Linked DNA regions of Thermotoga maritima MSB8. The protein of the gene in region 1 interacts with the protein of each later gene in a pairwise test. Links are inferred from orthologs where the notes say so. Each region holds a gene or a part of one and is shown in the gene's direction. Other genes may lie near its edges. The genes, in order: nadE and dnaA.

Region 1 (3,109 bases):
TCAAGAGCCTTATGAGCCAGCAACTTCATCTTTTCTTCTTCCTTCTTTTTTCTCTCTACCCAGGCCCTTATGTACTCTTCGTACATCCTTTCTCCTCCACAAGACACACCGCATATGCGGAGATTCCCCTTTCTTCTCCCTCAAACCCCAGCGTGTTTCCGCTCTTGAACTTCACGTTCACACGGGATGTTTCAAGTGCACTTTTGAGGTTTTCCACGATCTTTTCTCTGTAGGGGGAGAGTTTCACGATGGAGGCCACAACCGTTGCGTCCACGTTGACCACACTGAATCCTCTCTCCTCCAGTATCTTCACCGTTTCTTTCAAAAGGTCCAGACTGTTTGCGTCCTTGTACTCCTTCGTCTCCGGAAACCACGTTCCTATGTCGCCAAGACACCCTGCCCCCAGAAGGGCATCTATGATCGCATGTGAGAGAACATCTCCGTCGGAATGTCCAAGACTTCCAAGGGGTGCGTCTATCTCCACCCCGGCAAGGACCAGCCTTCTTCCCTCAACGAGCGGATGTCTGTCGTATCCAAAGCCGATGAACATGGGATCACTCTCCACGATAGTGCAGTTTCTCCCAGTAAACCTCTCTTTTTTCCACCACGTCCCTTACCTGTCTTTCTCTGGTGTTCAGATTTCCCGTTTTTCCCGTCTTGACCTCAACAAACACTATTCTTCTCAAGTTTCCTTCACTCAAACCATCGAAGACCACAAAATCCACTGGAGTTCCTATAAATCTTGCATCTTTTGGATTGTATCTGAATTCTGGGAAGAAAGGTATCAGGTGCTCTGTAACCTGACCCATTATCACACTTTTGCTTTTGTTGATGGCATCCTCTCTGATCCTTTTCTCCTCTTCCATCTTCCACTCCTGAAATTTCACTTCGTATTCTCTTTTCAAATTTGCCTCAAGAACTCTTCTCTGGAGTTCCCACTCGCTCTTCTTCCACTCTTCAAACATTTTCATAGCATTGCTCTCAATTTTTCCCCTGAGTTCCTGGATCTCGCGTGACATTTTCAGAAGGTTTCTTGTCAGGATAAAAACAACGATGATGAGAATTACGATGATCAAAACCGTCATGTAAATCCCCCTCCTCTATTCACATATTCTACATGTTAAAATCCCAGAGGGTGACCACAATGAAAGAAAGTCTCATCAGTTTCATAAAAGAAAAGATAGAAGAATACAACTACAGAGGAGCGGTCGTTGGTGTGAGCGGTGGGGTGGATTCCGCCGTCGTTCTCTCGCTGTGTGTTCAGGCACTGGGAAAAGACAGGGTCTTTGCGCTCATCCTTCCTGAAAGGGACTCCTCGAAAGATTCATTGAAGGATGCCGTGGATTTCTGTGAGAGACTGGGTGTTGAGTACAGAAAAAGATCGATCACACCCATTCTGAGAAAGATAGGTGTCTACAGACTCTTTCCCCCAAGACTTTTCCTTCCAGACTCGATCGTGAAAAGGTACGTCCTGAACAGGTGGAACACACTCTCGAAAGACCCTTTCCTGGACGATCTCAGAAACACCGGCCCTGAAGAGTTCCTGAAAGGTCTTGCGTACTACAGGATAAAGCACAGAATCAGAATGTGCCTTCTCTACTTCGAGGCAGAAAAGAGAGGATACGCCGTCGTGGGAACAACGAACAGAACGGAGTATCTGACGGGCCTTTATGTGAAGTGGGGTGACGAGGCAGTCGACATAGAACCCATCATGCACCTGTACAAGACACAGGTCTTCGAACTCGCAAAAGAGATGAACGTTCCAGAAAAGATCCTGAAAAAACCCCCTTCTCCCGATCTCATTCCCGGCATCACAGACGAGATGGCGTTCAACATGAGTTACTTGGAACTCGACCGCATTCTGATGAAACTCGAAAAAAACGAAGACCTCTCAGACGAGGACCCGAAAAAAGTCGAGAGGGTGAAGAAGATTCTGGAACTTTCAGAAAAGTACAGAAGAGACATTCCCATCACTTTTGATAGAATATGATACAGAACACACCAGGGAGGGAAAAACGTGGAAGAAAGAGAACTCACACTCTCTGACATTCTTTTGATGTTCAAAAGAAGGTCAAAGCTCTTCTGGCTTGTTCTTGTTCTGACAGTCTTTGCAACAGGGATCTATCTTTTCCTTGCGACACCCCAGTACGAAGCTTACGCGAGGGTGAAAGTCTCGACACAGAAGGGTATGAGACTAGGACTTTCCATTGAAGGACTGCTTGGAGGACTCTCCAGCCTCCTGGGCGGTGGTGGAAGTCAGGAAGACGAGATACAGATCATGCTCTCAAGACGAAACATCATAGCCGTGATCGACGAACTCGATCTTGTTCACAAACTCCTCGACGAAAAAGACATAGAGAAGGCAAAGAAAAACGGCCTCACAGAAGACGATCTGAAACTCTCTCTCTACAGTTACATGGTGGAAAAACTCATAACGGTAGAGCCGGTGAAAAACTCGAGCATACTGGAAGTCAAGGTTACCTGGCACGAACCCAAACTTGCAGCAGAAATAGCAAACAAAATCGTTGAAAACTACACGAAGATCAGTGAAAACATCGCAAAGAGCCAGCTTGGAGCGAAGATGGACTTTCTCGAAGAGCAAATCCCGAAGGTGGAGCAAGAACTCAAAGAAGCAGAAAGCAAACTCAAGGTCTTCAAAGAGCAGAACAGAATTTATTCTGTTGAAGCACAGACACAGGTTCTGATAGACAGGTACGCTTCTCTTCTTCAAAAGATGGAAGAAGCCAGAATCGCCATGGAAGCAACACAGAAACAGTCTGAGTTCTTCTCGAAAGAACTCAAAGATCTCGACATCGAAATCGAGCAGATCAAAGACAGCATCACCTTCGATCCTATCATTTCTCAACTCAAAAGCAATATGATCAACATTCAGATAGAGCTTGCTGGTCTCATGGAACGTTACACAGAGACAAACCCGGCTGTGGTGCAGAAAAAAGCTGAACTCCAGGAGACACAGAAACAGCTCGAAATAGAGCTCAAAAGACTTCTCACCTCCCAGGTGAAAAAAACAGGCAACCCCGTCTACGAAGAAGCACTCAGCAGTCTCATAAAGGCAGAGTCGGAGAAAATCCTGTATCAGTCTCAGTAC
Region 2 (3,323 bases), 260 kb from region 1 along the record:
CCATCCCTGTTTCTCATGATTGACACATCCGACAGAAGACTGCTGAATCTCTCCGTTGAAGATCCCTTCGATAGGGAACCGTGTATATACAGGGTAGAAGCAGATGTTCCGGAATCCATGGTCTCCTTCTACACGAAGCTGTTCGAAAAGGTGGATTCGGTCTCCGCGGGAATATTCAGGATGCCGTTGAAGGTGAAGGTTTTAAGGTCCGCCGGAAATGAAAGCTGGCTTCAAAAAATATTCCTTCAAGAAAAAGTGAAAAACATGGAGTTCTTTCTCTTCCAAAACAGGGTATCTGATGAGAATCTGGAAAAGATGATGAAACTTTTAAAATCGCGACTGAAGATCGTTCTGAGAAACGAGGGAATCGATGTGTTCCTTGAAACTCCAGAGTGGGTAGATAAAGAACACATCTCGCTGCTCCACGAAATGGGTGTTGTTTTGAGAAAGAAAAAGGGCATTCAACCTGCGCAGAATCCTATGGAACAGGCCTTTCTCACACTCAGAGTAGGATACGATCAGTTCTTCGAAGAAGACTTTGACATGGAATATTTTGCGAAAGATTTTATGGAAAAATTGAAAAGAATGTATGAGGTACTCGTTTCAATGTTATAATAAATACCGTGCAAAAACCTTTCAAGGAGGGACGAAACATGAAGGTAAGAGTTGACGCAGATGCCTGCATTGGATGTGGAGTTTGTGAGAATCTCTGTCCTGACGTTTTCCAGCTCGGTGACGATGGAAAGGCAAAGGTCCTCCAGCCCGAAACGGATCTTCCCTGTGCGAAGGACGCCGCTGACAGCTGTCCAACCGGAGCTATCAGCGTAGAAGAGTGAGGTAAGGGGTGGGGTTTTCCACCCCTTTAGAAATTTTTCAGATCTGTTTCTTTTTCTCCGTTGATTTTTTGAGTGTATCTGTTGGATAATTAATCCAGTCACTCCTCGTTTGGGGGTCCTCCATTATGAAAGAGAGAATACTCCAGGAGATAAAGACCAGAGTAAATAGAAAAAGCTGGGAGCTCTGGTTCAGTTCTTTTGATGTGAAGTCGATAGAGGGTAACAAAGTCGTCTTCTCGGTCGGTAATCTTTTCATAAAAGAATGGCTGGAGAAGAAGTATTATTCTGTACTATCAAAAGCTGTGAAGGTTGTGCTCGGGAACGATGCCACTTTTGAAATCACCTACGAAGCCTTCGAACCTCACTCCTCCTACAGTGAACCGCTCGTGAAGAAAAGAGCGGTGCTTCTCACACCGCTGAATCCCGATTACACCTTCGAAAACTTCGTCGTTGGTCCGGGAAATTCGTTCGCTTATCATGCCGCTCTCGAGGTGGCAAAACACCCGGGCAGGTACAATCCGCTCTTCATATACGGCGGTGTGGGACTTGGAAAGACGCATCTTCTTCAATCGATAGGAAACTACGTCGTTCAGAACGAACCGGACCTGAGGGTGATGTACATCACCAGCGAGAAATTCCTGAACGATCTTGTTGACAGCATGAAAGAAGGAAAATTGAACGAGTTCAGGGAGAAATACAGAAAAAAGGTTGATATTCTTCTCATAGACGATGTTCAGTTTCTCATAGGAAAGACAGGTGTTCAGACGGAACTGTTTCACACATTCAACGAACTGCATGACTCTGGAAAACAGATCGTTATCTGTTCGGACAGAGAACCGCAAAAATTGAGTGAATTCCAGGATAGGCTGGTTTCCAGATTTCAAATGGGACTCGTGGCAAAGTTAGAACCCCCCGATGAAGAAACGAGGAAAAGCATAGCAAGAAAGATGCTTGAAATTGAACACGGTGAACTTCCTGAGGAAGTTCTGAATTTTGTCGCAGAGAATGTGGACGACAACCTGCGAAGACTCAGAGGAGCCATCATAAAACTTCTGGTTTACAAAGAGACAACGGGAAAAGAGGTCGATCTGAAGGAAGCCATCCTGCTTCTGAAGGATTTCATAAAGCCAAACAGGGTAAAGGCCATGGATCCAATAGATGAACTCATAGAGATCGTCGCGAAGGTAACAGGTGTTCCACGTGAAGAGATCCTTTCCAACAGTAGAAACGTTAAAGCCCTCACTGCCAGACGAATCGGCATGTACGTGGCCAAGAACTATCTGAAGAGTTCTCTGAGAACGATAGCGGAGAAATTCAACAGGTCGCACCCCGTCGTTGTGGACAGTGTCAAAAAAGTCAAAGATTCCCTCCTCAAAGGGAACAAACAACTGAAGGCCTTGATCGATGAAGTGATAGGAGAAATCTCAAGGAGAGCCCTGAGCGGTTAACTCCTCGGGAATTCTCCTGAGGGACCATTTCAGAGCGGGTGTTCTGTAGGGATCAGAACCCTCGTCCAGCTTCAAAACCCACTTGCCGTCTCTTCCGGAAAGGTTGAGATAGTATACTTGCTGGAAACCGCCTTCGTCCGTGGAGATCACCTTCAGAAGATAATCACCATCCCTGTACACCTTCTTCACGACGAAAATCTTGTTTTTATCTTTGAACACCTTTCCTTCCAGCTCTTTAAGTTTTTCCCAGGTGACATTGCCTTCGAACACACTGTGAGCCATGGTGTTTTCACCCTCCATCAATCTTTTTACAGTTCCATTTTTTACTTTTCTTGCAACGATCAAAAAGGTCTTTTTTCCTTGAGATTTCCACTTTCTTTCGTAGCGAGTTTCTACATCTCTTTTGAAGTTCTCTTCGAACACATCTACGACAAAATACTCTGAGCTTTCGAAAGTATCCAAAACTTCCCGTGCGTACCACTCTTCATCGGTTGCAAACTCCACCGTACCATCCATCTCCAGGACGGCGGAGAGCGTTTGGAGAAAGTCGTAGCTGGTGATTCTTCTGCTTTCGTGTCTCTTTTTCGGCCATGGACATGGAAAGTTGATGTAAACCTTTTCTACGCTGTTGTCGGGGAACAACTCCCTCAGACCGAATCTGGCATCTACCTTCACGAGTCGAACATTTTTCAAGTTGTACCTTTTGAACTTTTTCTGTGCTTTCACGAAGGACGTGATGGACACCTCAAAACCAACGAAGTCTTTCTCCGGATGTCTTCTTGCAAGTTCTGCCAGAAATTCCCCGTTTCCAAAACCAATCTCAACCACTATCTTTGCCTTTCTGCCGAATATCTCAGACCAGTCGAGAGGAAATCTGGGAAAGTTTTGAGGCTTCAGTTCGTATTCTGTTACAACCACCTCAGCCACCTCTCCACTTCTATGAGATTCAGTTTTTTCTTCTTCGCGTATTCCACAACTTTTAGATATTCGTCTCTGGTGATGAATCTATCGAGTCCATATTCTTTCGCTCTGTACGCTG

Evidence for each region.
Region 2: the proteins of nadE (region 1) and dnaA interact in binary tests that used the Escherichia coli proteins (3 or more experiments, as listed by UniProt). The link is inferred for Thermotoga maritima MSB8 from one-to-one orthologs.

The regions. Positions count from the first base shown.
Region 1 is NC_000853.1:678,565-681,673, reverse strand. Bases 284-3,067 are described here. They hold nadE (NAD(+) synthase), read left to right. Parts: upstream 284-1,144; coding sequence 1,145-1,990; downstream 1,991-3,067. Other genes in these bases: TM_RS03300 (exopolysaccharide transport family protein), read left to right, coding at 2,018-3,067; TM_RS03310 (Holliday junction resolvase-like protein), read right to left, coding at 555-1,085; ispF (2-C-methyl-D-erythritol 2,4-cyclodiphosphate synthase), read right to left, coding at 284-550. In the rest of the region: TM_RS03320 (nucleotidyltransferase family protein), read right to left, coding at 1-86; more of ispF, read right to left, coding at 68-283; more of TM_RS03300, read left to right, coding at 3,068-3,109. UniProt on the Escherichia coli protein: Catalyzes the ATP-dependent amidation of deamido-NAD to form NAD. Uses ammonia as a nitrogen source.
Region 2 is NC_000853.1:943,211-946,533, reverse strand. What follows is about bases 125-3,122. They hold dnaA (chromosomal replication initiator protein DnaA), read left to right. Parts: upstream 125-961; coding sequence 962-2,284; downstream 2,285-3,122. Other genes in these bases: trmB (tRNA (guanosine(46)-N7)-methyltransferase TrmB), read right to left, coding at 2,261-3,122; TM_RS04740 (ferredoxin), read left to right, coding at 654-836; TM_RS04745 (DUF4895 domain-containing protein), read left to right, coding at 125-615. Outside these bases: more of TM_RS04745, read left to right, coding at 1-124; more of trmB, read right to left, coding at 3,123-3,202; TM_RS04725 (radical SAM protein), read right to left, coding at 3,193-3,323. UniProt on the Escherichia coli protein: Plays an essential in the initiation and regulation of chromosomal replication. Binds in an ATP-dependent fashion to the origin of replication (oriC) to initiate formation of the DNA replication initiation complex once per cell cycle.